Regions from separate parts of the Bradyrhizobium sp. NBAIM18 genome, predicted to be linked through region 2. Evidence: riboswitches for the same ligand, from Rfam matches in the RefSeq annotation. Region 2 holds a riboswitch; the other holds the start of a gene.
What was found. A riboswitch is a leader RNA that binds a small molecule or an ion and turns the genes downstream of it on or off. The one in region 2 is predicted to bind cobalamin.
Positions count from the first base shown of each region.

Region 1: another riboswitch for cobalamin. It lies ahead of metE (5-methyltetrahydropteroyltriglutamate--homocysteine S-methyltransferase); the one in region 2 lies ahead of I6F17_RS30955 (DUF1636 domain-containing protein).

Region 1 covers NZ_JADYVO010000003.1:340,226-352,343, forward strand. The annotation lists gene I6F17_RS37715 (hypothetical protein) at 1-119, opposite strand, end outside; gene I6F17_RS09080 (sulfotransferase) at 140-928, opposite strand; gene I6F17_RS09085 (hypothetical protein) at 1,721-1,906, opposite strand; gene I6F17_RS09090 (hypothetical protein) at 3,894-4,184, opposite strand; partial or broken gene I6F17_RS09095 (IS3 family transposase) at 4,340-4,598, opposite strand; gene I6F17_RS09100 (hypothetical protein) at 6,052-6,612, shown strand; gene metE (5-methyltetrahydropteroyltriglutamate--homocysteine S-methyltransferase) at 7,127-9,472, opposite strand; cobalamin riboswitch at 9,573-9,777, opposite strand; gene I6F17_RS09110 (nodulate formation efficiency C protein) at 10,758-11,462, shown strand.
Region 2 covers NZ_JADYVO010000021.1:7,854-19,971, reverse strand. The annotation lists gene cobW (cobalamin biosynthesis protein CobW) at 1-967, opposite strand, end outside; gene I6F17_RS30955 (DUF1636 domain-containing protein) at 964-1,338, opposite strand; cobalamin riboswitch at 1,433-1,653, opposite strand; gene cobO (cob(I)yrinic acid a,c-diamide adenosyltransferase) at 1,694-2,329, shown strand; gene I6F17_RS30945 (cobyric acid synthase) at 2,335-3,783, shown strand; gene cobD (threonine-phosphate decarboxylase CobD) at 3,772-4,737, opposite strand; gene cbiB (adenosylcobinamide-phosphate synthase CbiB) at 4,749-5,690, opposite strand; gene cobU (bifunctional adenosylcobinamide kinase/adenosylcobinamide-phosphate guanylyltransferase) at 5,814-6,317, shown strand; gene cobS (adenosylcobinamide-GDP ribazoletransferase) at 6,314-7,096, shown strand; gene bluB (5,6-dimethylbenzimidazole synthase) at 7,101-7,733, shown strand; gene I6F17_RS30915 (hypothetical protein) at 7,821-8,093, opposite strand; gene I6F17_RS30910 (hypothetical protein) at 8,137-8,613, opposite strand; gene I6F17_RS30905 (LysR family transcriptional regulator) at 9,023-9,952, opposite strand; gene I6F17_RS30900 (ring-cleaving dioxygenase) at 10,081-11,019, shown strand; gene I6F17_RS30895 (alpha/beta hydrolase) at 11,016-11,642, shown strand; gene I6F17_RS30890 (magnesium transporter CorA family protein) at 11,683-12,118, opposite strand, start outside.

The DNA.
Region 1 (12,118 bases), on a different contig from region 2:
CGACGATAGAGTTCGGTTACTTCCCGTCCCCTGTCCAGAACTCCGGCTTTCTGGGCATGCAGCAGTTCCTGCTCATATCCGAGTTCCACCAAAAGCTCGGCACCGACCAGATCGGTCACGGTTTGCATCTCTTCGACGCTCAATTGAGATTGCCATGATTGACAGAGCTTTCGTCGATGGTGTTTCGTTCCAGGATTTTTCGGTCTCCAAAGCTGCTGGACTGAAGATAATCTACTCGTCCCATGCTCGCCGATGCGACGCCTCCTGGATCACAGCCGAGCGCTGTCAGTAGACGCTGGATTTCCTCGTCCGGGTGCGCCACGAGCAGTTCGTATTGCACCAAATGAGTCTGCGGGCGAATACGTTGCGCGGCGAGCCTAGGAAGACCCAAAACCAAATCGGCCAGTGAAGATATTATGCCATCGGGCAGTCGAAGCATGAGGTCAGCGAGACTGGATACGCTCACCGGCTGCGCGCTTTCTGCCCGCAGTGGGATGCCCCACGTCGATTTCAGTGAAGCGGCGATGGCGTAGGGATTGCGCATCAGAAGGATGTGTGGCGATTCCGGATAGACGGATTCAACAAATTCAAGTGCCGTCCAATAGCGTGGTGTCTTATCTATGATGATGCGCTTACCCGCTTTTGCCAGATACTGATCGTATGCTGCATCTGCAAAAGCGCGGCTAACGATCGTGCGATCTATCCGTCCCAAGAATTCGGAGGTGGCGGCCTCAATTAGAGAGCTGCCGGCCGGATGACGCCGATCCACCTTGCCAATTGCTTCAAGCGCCAGCATTAACCAGGGTTCAGGCGGAGCCACAATGTCTGGATGGAGCTGCAGCAAATGTGCCAGGAGTGTGGTCCCGGATCGTGGAAGACCAAGGAGAAAGCACACCTCAGGTGAACGACCAAAACGTCCGCTCATCATTCAGACACTCGTGCTTGGCAAGCGCCATCTGTCGGCGCTAGCTCGATTGGGCGAAACAAAGCCGGCCGCCGGATCACATGGGGGCAACCGCTTGCGTACAAGGAGTCGAAAGGACAAGAATTTTGTCTGCCACTCATGACTTGAGACCCGTTCAGTCCGATCGGGCGGGATCACAGAACGATAACTGCAATCGCTTCCCCGATTGCTCGACCGATAAAACGAAATCAAGCAACAGCTCAATTGCACGAAGATTGACTGCAAATATAGCAAGGTTGAAAAGAACTATACGGACGTTTGCCAAGGACCGCGCGCGGCACATCATGCGCTGGGGCATTGAAGAGGTAACTGCGACATGCACGTTGCTGAGGCTCGGCATACACAAACAATTTAGGCATATGAGCGGAGTGCTGCAAAGAAGCAGACTATAACGCGAACATCACACATGGCAGGACGCAGCAATCTTCTCAGCGCGGTAGCGATCCAGACGCTACTTCCAGTGAGCACCGCCGTTGGTCGGCCAACACACTGGATCGGCCGTTCATGTGGGAGATCCTTGATTGGGCCATCACCAAGGTAATGTCTTCACTGCCGATTGGTCACAACCGTTGAGACCACGTCTAAGATAGTCCGTCAATAATGAGAGGATGCTGGAGCTCCCACCGCGACAGTGAACCAGGATCCAAACACTCTCTCAGCGCGGATCCGTAAAGCTAATTTCCGACAAAATTTCTATGGGTACTGAGGGCGGCCCAGCGAGCCGCCCTATCGCGCCAGTACCAGCGCTGCTCAAAACTACCGTTGGTGTCCGAGCCCGATTCCAAGATGCAAGGCCTTCTGGCGGAGCGCACCGACGCTGCGTTTGGTCATCTTTGCTATTTTTATGACCGGGGTTCGGGCCTTCGAATGGACTTTGAGCTCCTTGATATCTGCCCTCGTCCATTCGCGCCGCTTAACGCGTTTCTTGGTTGCTTTCTTCACGATGAATGCTCCTTTTGAGAGGAGCGGCTTGTAGCATAGTTTTCACGGCACGACGACCGCAAAAAACAGACAATATGATAGAAGTGGCGCCAGCGTATAACTTGGTCATGCCTTCCAAACGCGAGACGTCTGGGCTAGTACAGCTGTGGAACTGTAAACTTCATATACACCTCGCGCTCTGAGAACGTTCCAATCAACGCCCTTCTATTCGCAGCTAAGCAACTGACACTCTCTGGAATGAGTAAGCCAACCCCGAGATCAGTTTAGCCGACCGTCGTCTCGACCACGCTGATGTGCATGAAGAGGCCAGATTCTCCATCCCTCAGGTTAAATCAAGCCAATATCCCTAGCCGCGTTGAACAACTTCGCAATACCCATTACAACGCCACTGTTTCCAAATGTGAACTTCGAGGTGTAGTTGAGTACATCACCATCAGCAAGGGGGTGATCGGCTGACCGTCACGCCGGCAGCGGTTTACGTGGGCTCAATCGCTTGCCGTGGGGCGCTTTCTGCCCGCGTTCGTTCCCACCTGCGAAGTCAAAGGGGCGGTTGCTCAGCTTTCGGCTGTTGCGCGATTTGTCGCTCAACCTACGCCTGCATAGCACACCGATCTAAGTGTTCGAGCGTCTCAAAATATCCCTTCCCTCCTCGCTGAGGATCCAGCACCCGGCCTCCCGCATCAGCTTTGGCCGAAAATACCGAGTTGGGGCGCGCGGCTGCGGTGCGCTTCATACGAGCTGCCACTCCGGGCCGCTGCTATACAGATAGCCAATGCTGCTTAACGACTTCGATGCTTGCCCGACCGTGCGGCTGGCCGGCAGCATCTTGAGGTAGACAGCTGAAAACTCACGCACACGCCCTTGACCCAAGGAAAAGCCCGACAACGCCTATTTTGCGGTAAGCTCCAGAGGCGCGCCCCGCCTCAAAAGAAGGCTTCCTCCTTAAGCCCAATGCGCGACACCCGCCTGCTGTCGCCGCGGTAAGCACCGCTTTCGACGGCATCGGCCACATCCTGCCCGAAGTTTCCGAAGAACGGTTCAGCATTAGATAGCTGCGTTGACTAGGAGTGTGACGAGGTCTCAAGTGTCGCCTTGGACCGGTACGAGATCAAACGACGTCGGTGGTAACCACGCTGTTGTACATCTTGACGAATGACGTCGCTCACGGAACGAACCGCCCGCTTCTTTCTCTTCCAATTGCCGTCCAATCCCGCGGGGATCCCAAAGCCTGTCGGAATGACCAAAAGATCGTGTCTTTGGTTCAAATAGATATCGAACATGTGGTGTCTTTTGTCGCACGAGCGTAGACCGGCCGTTCATCGGTTTGGTGACATCGAAGCAACAGTCTCCCTTAAAGTCACTGGACGATCAAATGACATTCGAAAGCTCCCGTCCTGATACGTCAAGACCGTCACGGGCACGATGGTGGCGCAAGATGTGAGCGTGTTCACGTCCCAACTTAGGGTCCGCTGACAGGCGCACTCGCCGATCGTCGACCTGAAACGTGGCGAGAGTACATCTAATTGACTCAGCTACTTTGCGGCTTTGCGGCTTTGCGGAACCTACGCTACAGTTTTTTGGTTCTGGCAACTAGTTGATGCAGCATAACCTTGACCAGTCCTAGCGAGCACACCCTCGCCAGCTATCAGGCTTCCCAAGCGATGGCTTTACGAGGCGCCGCCTCGGGAAGCAGACGATTACGTTTATCGCCGGTATAGTTGAAGAAATCCTCCGTCCCGTCTTCGCGGACCGTGTCGAGAGTAAAGCAATGGACCTCCCATAAAGATCCACCTATGGCGGTGCCGAGCCGGTATGACCGGAAAGCGACTGTGTTCAAGGATCCGGGCCAGTTCGGGGCAGGCGTCGTTGACTAAAACGACGTCAGGAGGGACCGAAAGGACGTTGATATCTATGTAAAGACTGGACAACGGCAGATCGTCATCGTCGTAAGCTGGGGAACTATTTTTGAGTGGTTCGGGCGCGACTATCACTTGCGCATTGCTTCTGGCAAATAATCAGCCACCTTTTCGAGACCGCACGAGCAAAGGGTCATCGGTCGATGCACCTTCACGTTAAGCTCCCGCAACGGGTTCACAATTCCTTCGACGTCCTCATTCAGTTCGCCGAGATAGCGGTCCTGGATTCGGTGGCGGACCCGTGCGCCAGCTTGCGTACCTGCTGCCGCCGACGAGAGAACGCGGACAATACCACTCCCAGCGAAGCTTAAGATTGATATAAGAGAATAGATCGCAAGAGAGTTCGCGATCGTGAGCCGCATGATTGGTGGCCGTACCCACCACGACTTCCTTCACTCTCGACCCCTCGTCGTACGAATTTAAGGTCACGCTTACCGGTATTGGCCGTGCCTTCAGGATTCCACAGACCGACTGCCGATCTGTGCCGATTGTGTAAGTGGAGCGTCTGCCATAGTAAGGCTACCGCACGGAATGGCAGCGGCCGGAAGTAAGCTTGATCCGGAGCGCCGCCGCCAAGGCTCGAAGGCGGACGCCGGCCATTGTAGAAGGCGAGGTATCGTCCGCCCGAGACGCGGGCGTCGGACACAGTCTCATAGGCATGCTCGACGAATTCGTTGTCGCGCCGGGCAAGCAAGGGGGATGCCATGACTGGCGAGCACGCTGGTGAACGTCGCGCCCGTGAACTACGAGCCTTGGTCGGTGAAGATGTCCCGCTTCCGTGGAAACCTCAGGAAGGGCGAAACCCTTGCTTGCTCATGAGAAGCTCGTCCTTGGGGATCCTCGAAAGGCTGATTGGATGGATTAGCTAATGCAGGTGAGGTTCGAAGCTCCAACACATCGGCGAAGATTGTCCAATCGCGGACACTCTTTTGCTTGCAAAAATCAGTCTCCGCCTGCTGAGCAGCAGCACTCAGGGAGGCGGCATCGACCTTGAATGCTGCCTGGCACGCACGATGCTCGCCGCCAGTATCGTCACAAACGGTCTTAATAAACCGAACATTAAATGAAGGCATGCCCCTCTCTTCCCGTGGTTCGCTTATCTACTATTCTGCCATTCGCACCGAGAGTACTTGATCTGCCTCAAGCAGCACCCCAAGAGGTCTGTCCGCTCGTCCGAAGATAGATCCAGATGTAACAGCGCGGCGCGAGCCGCTTATTGTCGCGAAGAACAGGGATGGCCTGTCTGTCCTACCTGCCTTATCGCACGACGCTTTGAGCCGAGGGGCAGCGCCTCTCAGGAGCCTCATGCCGCCGAGTGTTTGATCGAGGATTGTCTCGCAGAGACGATCGAGGGCAACATGCACTAGCATTGCAGGCGCGCGCGTGCAGAATTTTCATATGCGGCGGCGAGGCACTATACGCGCAGGCGATCGTGCAGCAATCAGGCAAGGAACCCCGATCATGCATCCGACAGTCCACCAGCCGCCGCCACAGCAAAGCCGATCATAAGGCTTGTCGCAGCCCACGTTTCCACGAGCCCAGGTCCGGACTTCAGTGCCAAACCCTAAGGGTGGGATCAGCCCCGCAAGGCTACCGACAATGAAAGGCGAACAATCGTTTGACCATCCGCGTGCACGGAGCAATGAGGAAAAATGCTGCCGTAGCCCTTGGAGCGTGAGTTGCGCCTCAAATCAACACGCTGGCGTCTTGCAGAGAGTGCGAGGCCCTGGCGGACTCCCGAGTTCGGACATGTCGACTGCCAACGCGGGCGTCTGTGGCACGTAGCTGCCGCTCGAGCTCAACCACTCCGGATGGACTGGCCTTTTGACCCGCATCAATGCTGCGGCGGCTCCGTCCTGATAGCAGTCATCTTCTAGTAAGGTCAGACGCATGGCGGAAAGAACGACTTGAGCCCATGATGCTTTCATGTCCGGGTACCAGCGATCACTTTTTAGGACTCCTTCCGGGCGCAGCCGAGCCGCGGGTCGATGACCTGCACATGATAAGTTGCGCCGCTTGCGATGGCGTCTACTTTATCGACCTGCGGACAGGCCCGATTATGGGCTCCGAGCGAAGCTACGTTCATTCTAATGGTGTCAACCGAATCCGGCGTCTTCGCGCGCTCGCTGGAGCGCGTGGTACGCGCGCGAGAGCGCGGCTGAGGTCGCCCGCACACCCACGCCATGACGCTGCAGAACACGGAGATGTGTCACCAACAAGAGATGTGACATGACGGAAAGCCGGACCATCTACCCCGCCGCGGGCCGGATTGCTGGAGCTGCAGACCAGTTTAGTTCGTGCAGAACAGTTACAAATACCAACAGCCGAGGTCTTGAGCTGACCCAGATCGATTCGACTGAAGCTCAGGCCTTGTTTCCCGGCGGAAATCAAAATATTTCGGTTCGCGAGCGGACCGTGTTCCGTACCAACGATGCGACGGCCGATAGCCCTCTGCCGCGGCTCACGCCATCGATACCGCGCGCCGTCCGGTCGAATCGGGCAGAGCCTGTTCGCGCGGAAACCAAGCGATGTTCGCAATGTTCACAAGGTTGTCTAAATTTGTCAGCTCGCAGCGATGAACTTCGTCCAGGATCTAATGGCGATTCGATCTGGGAGCGGCTCGAAATCATGCCGCCCTTCGATCAGGATCTGGAGATTGCCGTGATCGAGGGCAATTCAATTCACCGGGTGGTCTTTCCTTGTCGCCGGGTGTTCGGCGGATGGATCAACGCGAATACCGGAGAGCACGTCGCCGTGCAGCCGACGCATTGGCGTATCTGGCTCGGATAGCGGCGGCCATCCTGCACAATAGATTGGCGTGAGTTGAGGCAGGAACTGGGTTCGGCGTCCTCTCGTCGGAAACTATCTAGAGTTTCTTGAATGAGAGCGCCTGACGGGAAACATGTCCGAGCGGACCGATTGTGGTGGGGGCTTGCGGTGACCGTCCGGCATCACTCCTCGCATTGCTGTCGCAACCGTTCCCAATGTACTCGCGAGCGACACACCTCTGTGTAGATTTTGACTCTCAGACCAAACGATCGCTTACCACGTCATAATTAGCAACGATAAATGTGTCGATATGAGTCCATATTTTCGGCGAATGTTTCTCGCCTTGATGAACCGTCGGCTATTCTCTCTCGGCCAAGTAGCGCGACGCGTCAGCGTCGTTCCTCCGGGTTCACCTCCTTCGGACCACCAACTGGGGCCAGGCATTTTGGTTGGCCCCAAGGCTTGCTCGAGATTGTGGAGAGCGCAAGTGACCACAAGCAAATTCGCTTGGTCGAGAACAGACCCGAGCGCGGGATCAATGGTTTTGCGGATCAGATGCTGCACGCAGTTCGCGGGCGGCAGCGACCATGTTGGTTAGCGCAGGCCGAACCTCCTCCCAGTTGCGCGTTTTTAGGCCGCAGTCCGGATTGACCCAGAGCTGCCATTCCTGCAAACGCGTCCGAGCCAGTACCATCAGCTCCTGCATTTCGCCCACCTCGGGAACGCGTGGAGAGTGGATGTCGTACACGCCCGGTCCGATTTGATTTGGATAGTCGTACTTGCTGAATGCGTCCAGTAGCTCCATTTTCGATCGCGACGTTTCGATCGAAATGACATCCGCATCCATTGCAGCGATCGCACCGATGATGTCGTTAAACTCTGAGTAGCACATATGTGTATGAATTTGCGTTTGATCGGCAACGCCCGATGAGCAAATGCGGAAGCACTCTCCGGCCCAATCGAGATATGCCTTCCACTCCGATCGGCGCAAGGGCAATCCTTCGCGGAGTGCCGCTTCGTCGATCTGGATCATGGCCGCACCGGCATTCTCGAGATCGCGGACTTCGTCGCGGATGGCGAGCGCCAGCTGACGGCAGACCTCGCTTCGAGGAATATCATCGCGAACAAACGACCAGTTCAGGATCGTCACCGGTCCGGTCAACATGGCCTTCATTGGCTTGCTAGTTAGTGATTGCGCATAGCGCCACCAGTCCACAGTGATCGGCTTCGACCGCACTACATCGCCAAACAGGATCGGGGGCCTGACGCAGCGCGAACCATAAGACTGTACCCATCCCTTCCTGGTAAATAGGAAGCCGCCGAGTTGCTCGCCAAAGTACTGCACCATGTCATTGCGCTCAAATTCTCCGTGCACGAGGACGTCAAGACCGATGTCCTCCTGCCAATGTACGGCGCGGGCTATCTCCTCCTTGATGAACCTGTCGTATTGTTCGTCGCTCATCGCGCCTAGCGCATGCGCCGCACGAGCATTTCGAACCTCTCTGGTCTGCGGAAACGATCCGATTGTCGTGGTGGGAAAAGCTGGTAGTCCAAAGCGCGCCCTTTGGATCTCGGAACGACGGGCAAATGGGCTTGCGCGCCTGCGCATCGTCTGGTCGATCGCCCTCATCCGGGTAGCGACATTGGCATCATGGATCTTCGGCGAAGTCCGGCGGGCAGTCGCAGCGCATTCCGAATCGGCAAGAGCGAGCCCAACATTTTGGTCGCCAGCGAGTGCTCGCGCCAGGATCGCAAGCTCACGCATCTTCTGAACAGAGAAAGCAAGCCAGCTCTTGACGTCGGACGTGAGCCCGGTCTCGAGTTCAACATCGACCGGCACGTGAAGCAGCGAGCAGGATGGAGCGAGCTGTACACGGTGCTTGCCGAGCTTCGCAATCGCGGGCTCCAGCCGCTGACGAAGGGACGACAAGTTCGACCGCCATACATTCCGGCCGTCGATGACCCCGAGCGACATGACGAGATCACTTCGGCCGACAGCGACGATCTTATCCAACAACTCTGGCGCTCGAACTAGATCAAAGTGCAGACCGGAAACCGGGAGGCTCAATGCGGTATCCAGATTGTCGCCTAGCTCGCCGAAATAGCTGGCAACCATGATCTTGATAGCCGGTCCCTCCTTTGCGAACCGGTTATAGGCATGTAGCAATGATTTTCGCACCGCTTCGTCCAGATCAAGGACCAGGCAGGGCTCGTCAAACTGAACCCAACTTGCCCCTCGTTCGGCCAATTCATGCAGAACGTCGATATAGACCGGTATCAAATCATCCAGTAGGGAGAGGGGCTGGAACGCGCTATCGGCACTCTTACCGAGCTTTAGGAATGTGACGGGCCCGATCATGACAGGGCGGGTTTGAAAGCCTAGAGCCTTTGCTTCCACATACTCTTCAATTGGTTTGCGAGAGCAAAGTCTGAACCCCTGTCCCTTGTAAAACTCGGGAACCATGTAGTGGTAGTTGGTATCAAACCACTTAGTCATTTCCTGCGCGGGTGCGCCAGACCCCCGCGGGCCCAGACCGCAACTCGCATCCTGATCGTCGCATTGTGATCCGCGAGCCATGGCGAAGTACGTCTTGAGGGAAACGGATTCTCCTTTCGAGGCGTAGATCTCCGGGATAGCGCCAACCATGACACTTGTATCGAGCACCTGATCATACAGCGAGAAGTCATTCGACGGAATGACCGTGACGCCGAGAGACTTCTGACGAGCCCAGTTCGCTGCGCGCAGGCCGGATGCGTCCTCGAGCAATTGCTGTTCGCTGATCTTTCCGGCCCAGTAGCTTTCAAGAGCGAATTTGAGCTCACGCCTTGGACCGATGCGTGGCGTACCGAGCGTAGCAACCGGAAGAGAGAGAAGAGACATAGTGTTAACCCCTGTTGGGGACAGAGGCCATGGCGGACGCAGGCAGAGGAAGTCGCGCGCGCGACGGCTGCTTGGCGCACCACCGAGACACCCCGCCCGTGGACCAATCTATCGTCGGGGCAGGTCTCCTGGCTCGCTGGCTCATCGCTGCTGTCCGGCCTTCCCAAAGCCGTGCGGGCTTCAGTGACATCGTTGGACAGTAGCTCGCCGCTCACAGTTGCGGGGGCAGCGCCGGCATTTGGACCGGCTTCCCTCTTAGCTCCGGATCAAGTGGGATTCGGAGAACCTCGACGAGCTTGGATTATCGGCAGGAGGACTCTTCCGTCAACCTCTCAGATTATGTGCCACGCTAATCTGCGACATCTACTAGGCGAATGACCGTCCATCTCTATGATTCTCTAAACAGAGCTATCGCAATCAGAGATGTCCTTGTCGGATGTCGGAGTGCGACTCGGAGCTGCCTTGAGGCGACGCCGCCCGCCCCATCAATGAAAGGGACAAAACCAGCCCGCGTAGCGGCGATTACCGCCGTTTCGAGCAGAATGCATTCGATGCGGCTTCCGATTTCCAGCGGTTCGCCCAGCACATTCGCTGGCCAGCTATTTTCTCGACTAGAGGATCCCCATTGAACACGTCAAGGCAGGAGGCGCAATCTAGCAACATACGCGGCGAGCAGGTTGATTTTCGTGCCAGCCAGACTTCTCGGCTCGTATCGCCAGCCATCATGTAGGCCGAACGCCGACGGCAACTTTAGCGAACCACCCGGTTCAATGACGGCAAACACACCGTCGAATCTCATCAGGCACTTGGCATCGAGGCGTTCACCTCTTCCGCAAACTATCTGTGCGGGACAAGGATGCACAAACTACGGCCGATACACTGAATGGAAACATCGAAACGTGCGCAGGTCGGAAAGTCGACAATAGGGACATAAAACCCGTGCAAATCTCCGCCTGCTGCCTGGCACGAAGAATGCAAGCCCCTCGACATGCCCAGTCTCTTCTGCTGGGGATGTCCAGCTCAGCCAATTGACGCTGTCGCTGGCTATGGAAGTTAGCGGCGCGTGACATAGAGGGGAGCGCCTGCCCGCGCGGGACAGCCGCGGGTGCCCCGTCGCGTCTCCGTAAACTTCTTGCGCTCGCTCATAGCAGGTTCAAGGTTGCCCGCCTTGAAAGATGTACGGATGAAACGTGATAGGCCGAGGGTTATGAAGAGAATGTCGGGAAGACCCGCGCTATGGCTTCGCATGGGCGGACTTCTAATCTGCCTAGCCTGGCCGGCTGCCATGAGTAACACTATTCGCGCCAGCGACAACCCACTTGTCGAAAGACTCAAGTCAACGTGGCGAGCGCAAGATGGTGAGACGATAGAACAAATCATCTCCAATGTCTCGAAGGTGGCACAGTTCGTCCCTCAGATGTGGGGGGTCGCTGAACTTGGCGAAAACGACCATGTTTTCGTTTCGTGGACCAGGCACCGAGACAACAAATCAGACGAACAGTACGCTATCACCTGGAAAGTCGCGCTCGACGGTACGATTGAGCTTGCGTCAACCTATGCGAAGCCGATGGAATTGGGCTGGCGTGCCCTAGCGCTCTCGCTGATCGCCAAAGAAGTCGCAGATGGTGAAAGGGACGCAAATCTTAGCTTTCTGCATGATCCAAGTAACTTCAACTTTGTGACTACGCCGCAAGGCCGGCTCGGCGATCTTCTGCGGCAGGGCCGATGCACTATCATTGAACCTGTTCGGGTCGACTACTTACCCAAGCAGAATGACAAGCCGAACGAGAAAGGCGATCTATGGCGCATTCTGCTCTTGGTGAATTGCGATATCCAAGGACCACGTTATTTTACACACAACGGGGTCATCACCTTCGAGAAGAGCGAAGGCCAAGATTGGGAGCCACAATCCTCTTTTGCCAAGCGCATCGCGAAATTTCCTCCGGGCTCCTGGTTCCAACGGACCGAGCCAAAGGAAGAGGAAGACTAGGAGAGCGAAGGCCTTAGCAGACGGTCGCGCAGGGCAACATCGCACCGCAGCTGCCGTACGGTCGAACGCCTCGTACCAACTGCAAGACATACGCGCTCTGCAGTTGCGTTGTTTACGGCTCCGCAACAGTCCCGCTGCCTTTCTCGCAGCAGTTCGGCCCGCCGTAAGGAAGGTCGAGCAGCACAATTGCGTTCTTCCACCACGTGTCGAGCTTAGCGGCGCGTACTAGTTTGCGAGATGTGGTTTGCCGCCTGCACTCCACCCAGTGAGAGCACACCAAGTTGCTGGGGGGAACCACCTCTTGCATTCTTCAGTAGAGAGTTTGTAGATGCCTCCGGCCCAAGCCGACTCGGCGTGCGCGCCGCGCATCGTGTGACTGCGGCATACGCAGGAGCGTGAGCCAAGCGACTTTGACCCGGCACTAGGGACCTATGCTGAGACGAAACGGGCGAGGAAGTTAAACTGGTAGCAACCCCGGCATACCCGCTGAGCGCCTGCCCATTTCCGAGTGCGCAGGGCGGGAAGCTCCGGAGCTGTACGCAAGCACGTTGAGCGCCGAACTGACTCGGCCCTAGATTTCCTCGCATTCATTCGTCTGCACGTCATAGACCCGGATTTTAAGCATCGGAAACCGCTTCTTTAATTCTGCTCGACCT
Region 2 (12,118 bases):
TCGACTGCCTGTGACCAGCGCCCCAAGGCTTGTCGAACTGATGGCGCACCCGCTCGCCGACGGCCTGCAGCAGCAGGCGCATCGGCTTGCCCGCGACCGCGATATAGCCTTTAGCCCGCAGCACGTTCTGCTCGCGCGCCAGCTTCTGGACGGAGGCGACCAGTGCCTCGATATCCGCCACCTCCGGAAGGTCGATCACGACGGAGGCGAAATCATCATGCTCGTGCTCTTCCTCGCCGTCGTGATGGGAGGGCCGCGCGGCGAGATCATTCTCGGCGGCCGCACCGAGACCGAGGATGACGCGCGCGTCGATCGCGCCATCGGTGACCGGCAGCATCGGCACGCGGCGCGGCATCTCGGCGATGATCGCCGCCTTTGCGGCTTCGATTCCGGCTGCGCCCGCAAGGTCGGCCTTGGTCAGCAGCACGATGTCGGCGCAGGCGATCTGGTCCTCGAACACTTCCGACAGCGGCGTCTCGTGATCGAGGTTTTCGTCGGCCGCGCGCTGCGCTTCCACCGCAGCCGGGTCCGGCGCGAAACGGCCGGCCGCGACGGCCTCGGCGTCGGCCAGCGCGATCACGCCGTCGACCGTGATGCGCGAGCGGATCTCCGGCCAGTCGAACGCCTTCAACAGCGGCTTCGGCAGCGCCAGGCCCGAGGTCTCGATCAGGATGTGATCGGGCCGCACCGGGCGGGCCAGCAATTGCTCCATGGTCGGTATGAAGTCGTCAGCCACCGTGCAGCAGATGCAGCCATTGGCGAGCTCGACGATGTTCTCCTCCGGACAGTTCGCATCGGCGCAGGACTTCAGGATCTCGCCGTCGACGCCTTCGCTGCCGAACTCGTTGACGAGCACCGCGAGCTTCTTGCCGCCGGCATTGCTGAGCAGATGCTGGATCAGCGTCGTCTTGCCGGAGCCGAGGAAACCGGTGACGACCGTAACCGGGACTTTTGCGAGCGAGTTCATTCAGCGGCCTCCGGCACGACGGTCACAGGGGGAATACGGGCAAGCGACTGCTTGCGGAAGATTTCGGGACGGCTGCGCCACGGCACGATGCCGTCGGGCGCGGCCGCATAGGCCGCAGCGCCCGCGACCACGTCCTGCGCATTGGCATCGGACAGGCGGCCATAGACATAGGACCAGCGGCCGGGCGCGCTGAGCGCAACGGAGCAGCCCTGGCTGCAGGCCGACAGGCATTCGACGGGAACCACGCTGACGCCCTCGGGCACGCCGGCCTCGAGAATCGCGCCATGCAGGCGCTTGCCGGGCGTCGTCTCGCCCTCGCCAAGCGTCTGGCCGGCGCGGCAGGTGATGCAGACATGAAGTGTGACGGTCATCGCCTCTTCCAGATAACAGCGGGAGGCGATGAGGCGCACGGACCATTCTCCAGAAAGGCCCGCTTCCCCGTCGCGGAACACCCCGTCCGCCGGTCCAAAACTCGTCCGCGCTGGCAGGTCTCCCGGCTTGCGGAGCAGGGTTTTGGCCCTTCGATCCCCGCCTTCCCGATTCCGTAAGGAATCAGTGGCCTCGGGCATCTCTCCGGTCACGGTCGCGGGGGCGGCTGCAGTTTGGATCCAGATCTGCCGATTCGGACCCTATCGCATTCCCTCTTCGCCTGTCATAGGACAGGAACCAACGCCGGGCCACCATTTGCCGGTGGCCGCCACTTGTCAAGCCGAAGGACCGGGTCCCATGACATCTGAACCGGATACCCAAACAGCCGAGGAAACCGACATCAGGCACGCCCAGAAAATGGCGAAGAAGAAGGCCGCCCGCGACAAGATCATGGCGACCAAGAGCGGCGAAAAGGGCCTGATCATCGTCCATACCGGCGCCGGCAAGGGAAAATCCTCCTCGGCCTTCGGCATGATCGTCCGCTGCGTCGCGCATGGCTTCCCTTGCGCGGTGGTGCAATTCATCAAGGGCGCCTGGGACACCGGCGAGCGGCGCCTGCTCACCGGCCATTTCGGCGATCTCTGCCAGTTCCATGCGATGGGCGAAGGCTTCACCTGGGAGACGCAGGACCGCGCCCGCGACATCGCCGCCGCGCGCGCCGGCTGGGAGAAGGCCAAGGAACTGATCCTCGACGAGCGGCTGCGCATGGTCGTGCTCGACGAGATCAACATCGCGCTGCGCTACGACTATCTCGATATCGCCGAAGTCATCGAGTTCCTGACGACGCAAAAGCCTGCGATGACGCATGTCGTGCTCACCGGTCGCAACGCCAAGGACGAGCTGATCGAGATCGCCGACCTCGTCACGGAGATGACGCTGGTCAAGCATCCGTTCCGTTCCGGCATCAAGGCGCAGGCCGGCGTCGAGTTCTAGGTTCAATGGCACGCGCAATGATGATTCAGGGGGCCGGCTCGGACGTGGGCAAGTCGCTCATCGTCGCCGGCCTCGCGCGCGCCTTTACGCGCCGTGGTCTGCGCGTGCTGCCGTTCAAGCCGCAGAACATGTCGAACAACGCCGCGGTCACCGTCGATGGCGGTGAGATCGGCCGCGCCCAGGCGCTGCAGGCCCTCGCCGCCGGTGTCGAGCCGCACACCGACATGAACCCGGTGCTGCTCAAACCCGAGACCGATGTCGGCGCGCAGGTCGTGGTCCACGGCAAGCGCATCGCGACCGCACGCGCGCGCGACTACGCGGCGATGAAACCGTCGCTGATGGGCGCGGTGCTGGAGAGTTTCGAACGGCTGAAGGAGCGCGCCGATCTGGTGCTGGTCGAAGGCGCCGGCAGCCCGGCCGAGGTGAATTTGCGCAAGTCCGACATCGCTAATATGGGCTTTGCCCGTAAGGCGAATGTGCCGGTGGTGCTGGTCGGCGACATCGACCGTGGCGGTGTCATTGCCCAGCTGGTCGGCATCAAGACGGTGATCGACCCCGACGATGCCGCGATGATCTCTGGCTTCGTCATCAACAAGTTCCGCGGCGATCCCACGCTGTTCGACGACGGCTACAGGCTGATCGAGCAAAAGACTGCATGGCGCGGCCTCGGCGTGCTGCCCTGGTTCCCGCGTGCCGGCGAGCTGCCGGCCGAAGACGCGCTCGGCCTGCGCGATGCGCGCAAGCCGGGCCAATGCAAGATCGCCTGCCTCGCGCTATCGCGCATCGCCAATTTCGATGATCTCGATCCTCTCAAGCTCGAGCCGGGCGTCGATCTCGTGATGGTGCGCCCAGGCGAGGCGATCCCGGGCGACGTGCGCCTCGTCATCATTCCCGGCTCCAAATCCACCCGCGGCGACCTCGCCTTCCTGCGCGCGCAGGGCTGGGACATCGACCTGCTCGCGCACCACCGCAGGGGCGGCCATGTGCTCGGCCTCTGTGGCGGCTATCAGATGCTGGGACGCAGCGTCGCCGACCCCGAAGGCATCGAGGGACCTGCGGGCGACACGCCGGGCCTCGGGCTCCTCGATGTCGAGACGGTGATGAGCCCGCAAAAAACCCTCACGCGCGTTGCGGCCGTGCATGCCGCGACGGACCAGCCGATCCAGGCTTACGAGATCCACATCGGTCGCACCGAAGGACCCGATCGCGCCCGCCCCTTCGCGAAGCTGGACGGCGAGCCTGAAGGCGCGATCTCGCGCGACGGCCGTGTGCAGGGCAGCCATCTGCACGGCCTGTTCACGTCAGATGATTTCCGCAAGGCCTATCTCGCCAAGCTCGACATTCCCGCGGGCGACGAGCCCTATCACGCCAGGGTCGAGAGCGCGCTCGAGGCGCTGGCCGATCACATCGAAAAGCATCTCGACGTCGAAGGCCTGCTCGCGCTAGCGCGCTAGCGACTCGGCAAGGCGCGTCCATTCGGCTTCGCTGCCGGGAAGTCCTAGGCGCAGCCATGTCGGCTGTTGCGCGAAGACGCGGGACCAGATGTGGGCGCGCGCGAGCCTCTCCTGCGCAGCCACCGCGTCAGCCGTTTCGTACAAGCGAAACAGCGGTGTGCCGCCGATGAGCCGCCAGCTTCGCGAATGCGCCATCGCATCGAGGCGAACACAGTCGCGCGCGAGCCGCGCCGACGTCGCCTCGGCCCAAGCCTGATCGCGCAAGGCACGACAGCCGATTTCGATCGCCGCGCCCGAAACAGGCCATGGACCCGACATGGCGGCAAGCTTGTCGATGTCGGCGGCATCACCGATGGCGAAGCCGAGCCGCAGGCCGGCCAAGCCATAAAACTTTCCGAAGGAACGCAGGATCAACAGTCCTGGTCGATCCGCGTCCAGTGCAAGCGACAGCTGCGGATCGGGATCGGCAAAGCTCTCATCTACGACGAGACGGCCGACGCGCGGCAACAGCGCGAGCAGATCCTTGCGCGAATGGCACCGCCCGTCGGGATTGTTGGGATTGACGACGATGGCGAGGTCCGCACCCGCCAGCGCATCGAGCTCGGCAACCTCCTGGATATCCCAGCCCGCGGCCGACAGGACGCCGGCATATTCATTGTAGGTCGGCGCGAGGATGCGCGCCCACCCCGGCGCCGCGAGTTGCGGCAGCAATTGAATGGCGGCCTGAGCACCGCCCATCGCAACGATCGGTGCGCTCGTGCGGTAGCCGTGCCGCGCCGCCTGATGCAATGCCTCGATCTCGGCGCGTGACGGCAGCGCGCTCCACGCGCGTGCGCTTACCTCGCCCACGGGATAGGGCATCCGGTTGATCCCGGTCGACAGATCGATCCAATCCTCTGCGCGTCCGCTGAAACGCCGCTGGGCCAGATCGAGATTTCCACCGTGCTCGCGCATGCCCCGTTGTTTCACGCGAAAGCCAGGATCGCAAGCACGCCGGCGACCAGCAGCATGGCGCGGCGATAGACTGTCAGCGCCTCGGTGATATCGGCGGCGCGCGGATCGCGCGCACCCTCGTTCAGCCAGGGCTCGTTGGTAATGCTGCCGTGATAGATGCGGGGGCCGCTGAGCCGCACGCCGAGCCCGCCCGCCATGGCCGCTTCCGGCCAGCCGGCATTCGGCGAGCGATGACGGCGCGCATCGCACGTCATGCAGGCCAATGCTTCCGACCGCTGTGGTGCCAGCAGCACGAAGAGGAATCCGGTCAGCCGCGCCGGGATGAAATTGGCGACATCGTCGATGCGCGCTGCCGCCCAGCCAAAGGCTTCGTGCCGTTCGCTGCGGTGGCCGATCATGGAGTCCAGCGTGTTGATGGCCTTGTAGCCGAGGATACCGGGCAGGCCGAACAGCGCTCCCCAGAACACCGGCGCGACGATGCCGTCGGAAGCGTTCTCGGCAAGGCTCTCGATCGCCGCGCGCGCGATGCCGGCGTCATCGAGGCTTGCGGGATCGCGGCCGACGATGCGCGAGACCGCATCGCGCGCCGCTGCAACGTCGCCGGCCAGCAAGGGCGTGGCGACGGCAGCCACATGATCATGCAGCGAGCGGAGCGCGACCAACGGCCACGCCAGGATGCCAATCAGCACGATCTGGACCCAACCCGAAGGAAGCAGTGATTGCAGCGCCCAGCCGACCGCAACGGAGAGCGCGATCACCGCAAGCGCGCCGGCGATTCCGGCGGCTCGACGCAATGCCGGCGGCTCGGACGCGCGATTCCAGGCATTGTCGATGGCCGCAATCAGCCCGCCCAGCCAGGTCACGGGATGGCCGATCCGCGCGAACAGCGCGCCCGGCCAGCCCAGAAGGGCATCCACCGCCATCGCCACCATCATCGCGCCCGCAAAGCCCACACCCTGCCTCCTGTCCCGCCCCTGTTGCGCAAAGCGAAGGCGGAGCGCAACCCCCCGGCGGCCTGATTTCCGCTTTGTCTTTGGCTGCGATTGGTGATTAGTGCTGGCAGACAGGAGAGTTTCATGGCCGTCATCTTGATCACGGGTGGAGCGCGGTCGGGCAAGAGCACGCGGGCGGAGGCTCGCGCGAGGGTTTTTCCCGGCCGGCCCGTCTATATCGCGACGGCGGAGGCGCTCGATGCCGAAATGGATGAACGCATCGCCAAGCACCGCGCACGGCGCGAAACAGACTGGATCGAGCGCGAGGTGCCGCTCAACCTGGTATCCGCGCTGGTCGCAACCGACGGCCGCGGCCCACGACTGGTGGACTGCCTGACCCTGTGGCTTTCCAACCTCATGCATGCGGAGCTCGACTGGTGGGACGAGGTGACCGCGCTAGCCGCCACCCTGATCAACCTCAGGAGCCCGGTCGTGCTCGTCACCAACGAGGTCGGGCTCGGCATCGTGCCCGACAACGCGCTGGCGCGCAGCTTTCGAGACGCCGCCGGGATCATGAACCAGACCATCGCCGAGCTCGCAGACGAGGTCGAGTTCGTCGTCGCGGGCCTGCCGATGAAGCTGAAATGATCCCGCGCGCCGAGCTGCTCAAAGACATCGTTGCCGATCTCAGGATGGCGACATCGTTCGTGACGATCCTGCCGGTGGCATCCTCGAAGCCTACGGGCGACGGCGCCGTTGCGCGGGCAATGTGGGCGCTGCCGGTCGCGGGACTGCTGGTCGGCCTCGCCGGCGCCCTCACTTACAAGATCGCCATTCGCTTCGGACTGACGCCGAGCCTCGCCGCCTTCCTCGTGCTAGCCACGACCGCCCTCATCACCGGCGCGCTGCACGAGGACGGACTTGCCGATACCGCGGACGGCCTCGGCGGCGGCCGCACGCGCGAGCGCAAGCTCGAGATCATGCGCGACAGCCGGATCGGGACCTATGGCGTCTGCGCCCTGATCCTATCGTTCGGTCTGCGCTGGAGCGCGCTTGCGACGATCGCAAATCCATGGGCCGTCATGCTCGCGCTGTGCGCGGCGCACGTTGCCGCCCGTGCCGGCCTGCCGGCCTTCATGTCGCTGGTCCCGTCGGCGCGGCCTAATGGCCTCTCTGCCGGCGCCGGGGCGCCGCCTGGGCGCAGCGTGGCCATCGCCTTCGCGCTTGGAACGCTTGCGCTTGCCCTGACGTTGGGGCCGGGCAAGGCGCTGGTCGGCCTGATCCTGCTGTCACTTGCCGGCCTGCTGCTGGCGCGGCTTGCCATCCGCCAGATCGGGGGGCAGACCGGCGACATCCTCGGCGCGTTCGAGCAGACGGGCGAGATCCTGATCCTGCTGGTGGCCGCGTCCTTCCAGATGGGGCGATGACCTCATGGTCGAGTTCGACGACAATTTCCGCCAGCACTTGCGCGAGCTGTTCGTGTGGCGTCGCGACGTGCGCCGCTTTCGCAGCGATCCGCTGCCGGAGGGGACTATCGATCGCCTGATCGAGACCGCCTGCCTCTCGCCTTCGGTCGGCCTCAGCCAGCCCTGGCGCTTCGTGATCGTCAATGATGCCGCAACGCGCCGCACCGTGGTCGAGGATTTCAGGACGTGCAATGCCGACGCGCTGAGCTGCTACTCCGGCGACCGCGCCGCACGCTATGCCACCTTGAAACTGTCCGGCCTCGAGCAGGCGCCCGCCCACCTCGCGGTGTTCGCGGACAAGGCCAGCGACATCGGCCACGGCCTCGGCCGCGCGACCATGCCGGAGACGACCGAATATTCCGTGGTCGCCGCCATTACCGCAATGTGGCTCGCCGCCCGCGCCGAGGGCATCGGCATCGGCTGGGTGTCGATACTGAACCCTGCGCGCATGCACGCTGTTCTCGACGTGCCTGACAGCTGGAAGTTCATCGCCTATCTCTGCATTGGCTATCCGGAAACCGAGTGCGATCAGCCCGAGCTCGAGCAGGCGAATTGGGAGCACCGGCGCAGCGCGGACGCGTTCACGCTGCGGCGCTAGGCCGCCGGGCGCCGGGCGCCGGATCGAAAGCCTGCGAACGAACATTCACATGCGCCTTTCGCCGATTGTGGGCCCCCCGCTTTCGCGCTAAGCATCGAGCAAAGCAAGGCGATCGTGCAACTTAGTCTCCATGACGGGGCGATCTTTCGTTTCCTCGGCGGTCAATCGCCGCGGCTTCATTCGCCTCGCGACTGCATCGGTCGCGGGATGGATCGCGCTCGGCGCAACGCGGAAATCAACAAGCTCCAGCAGCTCCGAGTCAGTTGCCCAAGCGGGAGGATCAATCTCACGGCTCCAGCCCTTCTTCAGCAGGTTGCCCGGCCGGCGATGTGTTTCCGACCGGGCCAACGCGTCACGCAAAGGGATCAACTGCCTTTGTGCGGGACCTGATGGCATTCGCTGTTCACGAGCCCGAGGTTTTAACGACGAGCTTTATATTTAGCAGATTGACGCCTTTGAACGGGTTCGGCGCGCTTTCGATGGTTCCCGTACCCGTTGCATTCGCGTAGGCACCAGTGCCCGACAGAATCGTGTATTCGCCCGTCGATTTGCCGTCTTTTGCCGATCCGGTGTAGCGCGCCGTAATCGAGCCTTCCTCGAACGTGTAAGTGCTATAGCCGAAGAAGGGGCCAGACCCTTTGAGCTGGTCCGAACTATTGACGAACTCTTTCACGCCGATACGGCCATCGCTGAAGACGGCCACTCCGAAGAATTTCCCGGACACGACCGTCTGTCCTTCAACGTTTGCGGCCTCTATGACCTTGAGGTCGAGCGGCTTGGTGACGAGCTTGAACTCGAGCACCCGCTCACCGGCTACGGCGGTTGACGCCGCGACGGCCAATGCCACACCAGAAAGGAAAAAGGTGAGAGACTTCCGCATAGCTTCCTCCTGCGCTTGTTGAAACCAAGTCGAGAAGTGCGGGCGACTCATCGAGCCAGGCTCTTCGCGGTGGCACGGAAGAGAGCCCTCGGCAACGCCCGACAGCGGCTGAACTCTCTCTGTCCTGAGGCGAAGTCGGGACGCGAATATGGGTCCCAAGCCACGGGAAGAAAGTTCAAGTCTCCGTTGCGATATAATCGTATCCAGCCACTGCGCGGGACTCTCAGCAGAGGCACAATCATCATGGCCTCTGCTGGTTGCCAGACTTCATCTTATCATTCGCGCAAGAGTAATTCCGAGGAATCACTGTCAACAACGCTGACAATGGGAGAACCCATGCCACTCACAATTTCAGCGGCAGAGTCCCTAGACTGGCGCTGCGAGCCGTTGCCCCGGCAGATTCGTGGCTTCACGACCCAGCCTCCGCACGTCTGCGCCCGCCAACTTCCTCATCCTCCCGCCCGAACCGCTCCACCAGAAAATCGATGAACAGCCGCACCTTCACCGACAGATGCCGCGTCGGCGGATACACCGCATAGAGCGCAAGCGGCGGCGCGGAATAATCATCCAGCACTGTCCGCAACTCGCCTTTCCGCAACGCATCGGCCGCAATGAACTCCGGCAGCAGCGCCAGTCCCCTGCCCTTGATGGCGACATCGCGCAGCACCTCGGCATTGTTGACGCAGAGCGACCAGGCCGGCTGGATCCAGTGGTCGCCGTCGTTGCCTGTGAGCTTCCACTGATTGCCCGTGAGCAGGAAGCCGTAGGTCAGCGAAGCATGCTCGCGCAGATCCTGCGGATCTTTTGGCGTGCCGTGCCGGGCGAGATAATCCGGCGACGCACAGATCATGCGCGCCACCGGCGTGATCTTGCGCGCGATCAGGCTGGACGATTCCAGCTCCGCAATCCGCAAGGTCACGTCAAAGCCGTCCTGCACGGGATCGAGCAGATCGTCGCTGAGCACGATCTGGAGCTGCAGCTCCGGGAAGCGCGCCATGAAATCGGCGAGGACCGGCCCGAGCCGCATCGTGCCGAACGACATCGGCGCGTTGACACGCAGCAGCCCCCGCGGCGCCGATTGCGCCTGCGTCACCGCCTGGTCCGCCGCCTCGATCTCCGAGAGGATCACGACCGCGCGCTCGAAATAGCGCTGGCCGTTCTCGGTTGGGCTGGCGTGCCTTGTGGTGCGGTTCAAAAGCTGGACGCCGAGGCTCTCCTCGAGGTCGGCGATGTACTTGCTGATCGCCGAGCGCGACAGCCGCAGCTGCCGGCCGGCTTCGGCAAAGCTGCCGCTTTCCACCACCTTCACGAAGGCCTGGAGGCTGCCGAGCTTATCCAAGGGGGCGCCCCGTTGACTGTTTCCAAATCGTAGACATAGCCGTCATATTTGCATGGATTGTCTCCAATCCAAAGCGGAACGATATTTCCGGCCAGAGCAAGACCGCTCCCCGAATCTGGAGGACGACAATGTCTGGACTGCACCATGTCACCGCGATCGCCGGCGATCCCATCCGCAATTTCGGCTTCTACACGCGGGATCTCGGCCTGCGCTTCGTCAAGAAGACGGTCAATTTCGACGATCCCGGCACCTACCACTTCTATTACGGTGACGAGACCGGCCGCCCCGGCAGCATCCTGACCTTCTTCCCCTGGGCCGGCGTCTCGGCCGGGCGCCGCGGCGTCGGCGAGACCCATCAGACCGCCTTCCGCGTACCGCAGCGCTCGCTCGGCTATTGGACCCAGCGCTTTACCGAGAAGGGCATCGCGTATGAGGCGCTGGAGAAGCGCTTCGGCGAGTCCGTCCTGCCGTTCACCGATCCCGATGGCATGGCGCTCGCGCTAGTCGGCATTCCCGGCGCCGAGAATGAGCCGGGCTGGAGCAATGGCGACGTGCCGGCCGAGCATGCGATCCGCGGCTTCCACGGCGTGACCCTGCTGCTCGACAGCGCCGCGAAGACGGCGGCCATCCTCACCGACGTGTTCGGCTTCAAGGAGACCGGGCGGGAGGGCTCGGTGATCCGCTTCAAGGCGCCCGGCGATGCCGAGGGCAGCGTCGTCGACATCTACGAAGCCAAGGGCTTCCTGCGGGGCCATCAGGGCGGCGGCTCGGTGCATCACATCGCCTTCCGTGCGGCCGACGATGCCGAGCAGGGCCAGATGGCGCAGAAGCTCGTCAGCAATCACGGCCTGCATCCGACCGAGCAACGCGACCGCAACTACTTCCGCTCGATCTACTTCCGCGAGCCCGGCGGCGTGCTGTTCGAGATCGCGACCGACATCCCCGGCTTCGCGGTCGACGAGCCCGTGGCGAGCCTCGGCCGCGAGCTGAAGCTGCCTGCTTTCCTCGAACCGCACCGCAAGCAGATCGAGGGCGTTCTGCCGAATCTGGAAGAGACCGCGTCATGACCGAGACTGCATTCATCCATCGTTTCGAGCCCGCAGGCGACGCGGGCTCTCCACCTCTGTTGCTGCTGCACGGCACCGGCGGCGACGAGAACGACCTGCTCGGCCTCGGCCAGATGATCTCGCCCGGCTCTGCCCTGCTTTCGCCGCGCGGCCGCGTGCTCGAGCACGGCATGCCGCGCTTCTTCCGCCGTCTCGCCGAAGGCGTGTTCGACGAGGAGGACGTACGTCGCCGCGCGAACGAGCTCGGCGACTTCGTCGCGGAGGCGCGGCAACGCTACGGCCTCGCCGCGCCGATCGCGGTCGGGTTCTCCAACGGCGCCAACATCGCGGCCGCGCTGTTGCTGCTGCAGCCGGACGTGCTTGCCGGCGCGGTCCTGCTGCGCGCGATGGTGCCGTTGTCGGATCCGCCAAAGGCTGCGCTCGGCGGCAAGCCGGTGCTGCTGCTCTCCGGCCAGGCCGACCCGATCGTGCCGGCGAGCAATTCGGCACGGCTCGCGGCGTTGTTGTCGGACGCCGGCGCGCGCGTCGATCACAAGGTGCTGCCAGCCGGCCACCAATTGTCGCAGGCCGATGTGACGCTGTCCCGCGACTGGATCAGCAAGGCGGACGCCAAGGCCGCATGATCGAGCAGCGGCGCATCGTTTGAACGATGCGCCGCTGCCATCACTCGAACCAGCCGCGCCGCTTGAACCAGATCAGCGGCAACAGGCCGCTGGCGATGATTGCGAGCCAGGCCAGCGGATAGCCGAAGCTCCAGTCCAATTCGGGCATGTGCTTGAAGTTCATGCCCCAGATGCCGACCATGATGGTCGGCGGCACGCCGACGACGGACACGATGGTGAGGATCTTGAACAGCTCGTTCTGCTGGATGTTGATGAAGCCGAGCACGGCATCGAGCAACAGCTGGATCTTGTCCGACAATCGCGTCTCGTAATCGCTGAGCGAGACGACGTCCTTGGACACGGCTTCCAGACGCTTCTTCGAGGATGCCGTGATCCACTCGCTGCCGACGTCGCCGGCAAACGCGGCAACGCGGCCCACCCCGAGCAGGACATCGCGCGCCTTGGCGAGCCGGTCGGCCAGCTCGCCGACAGTCTCC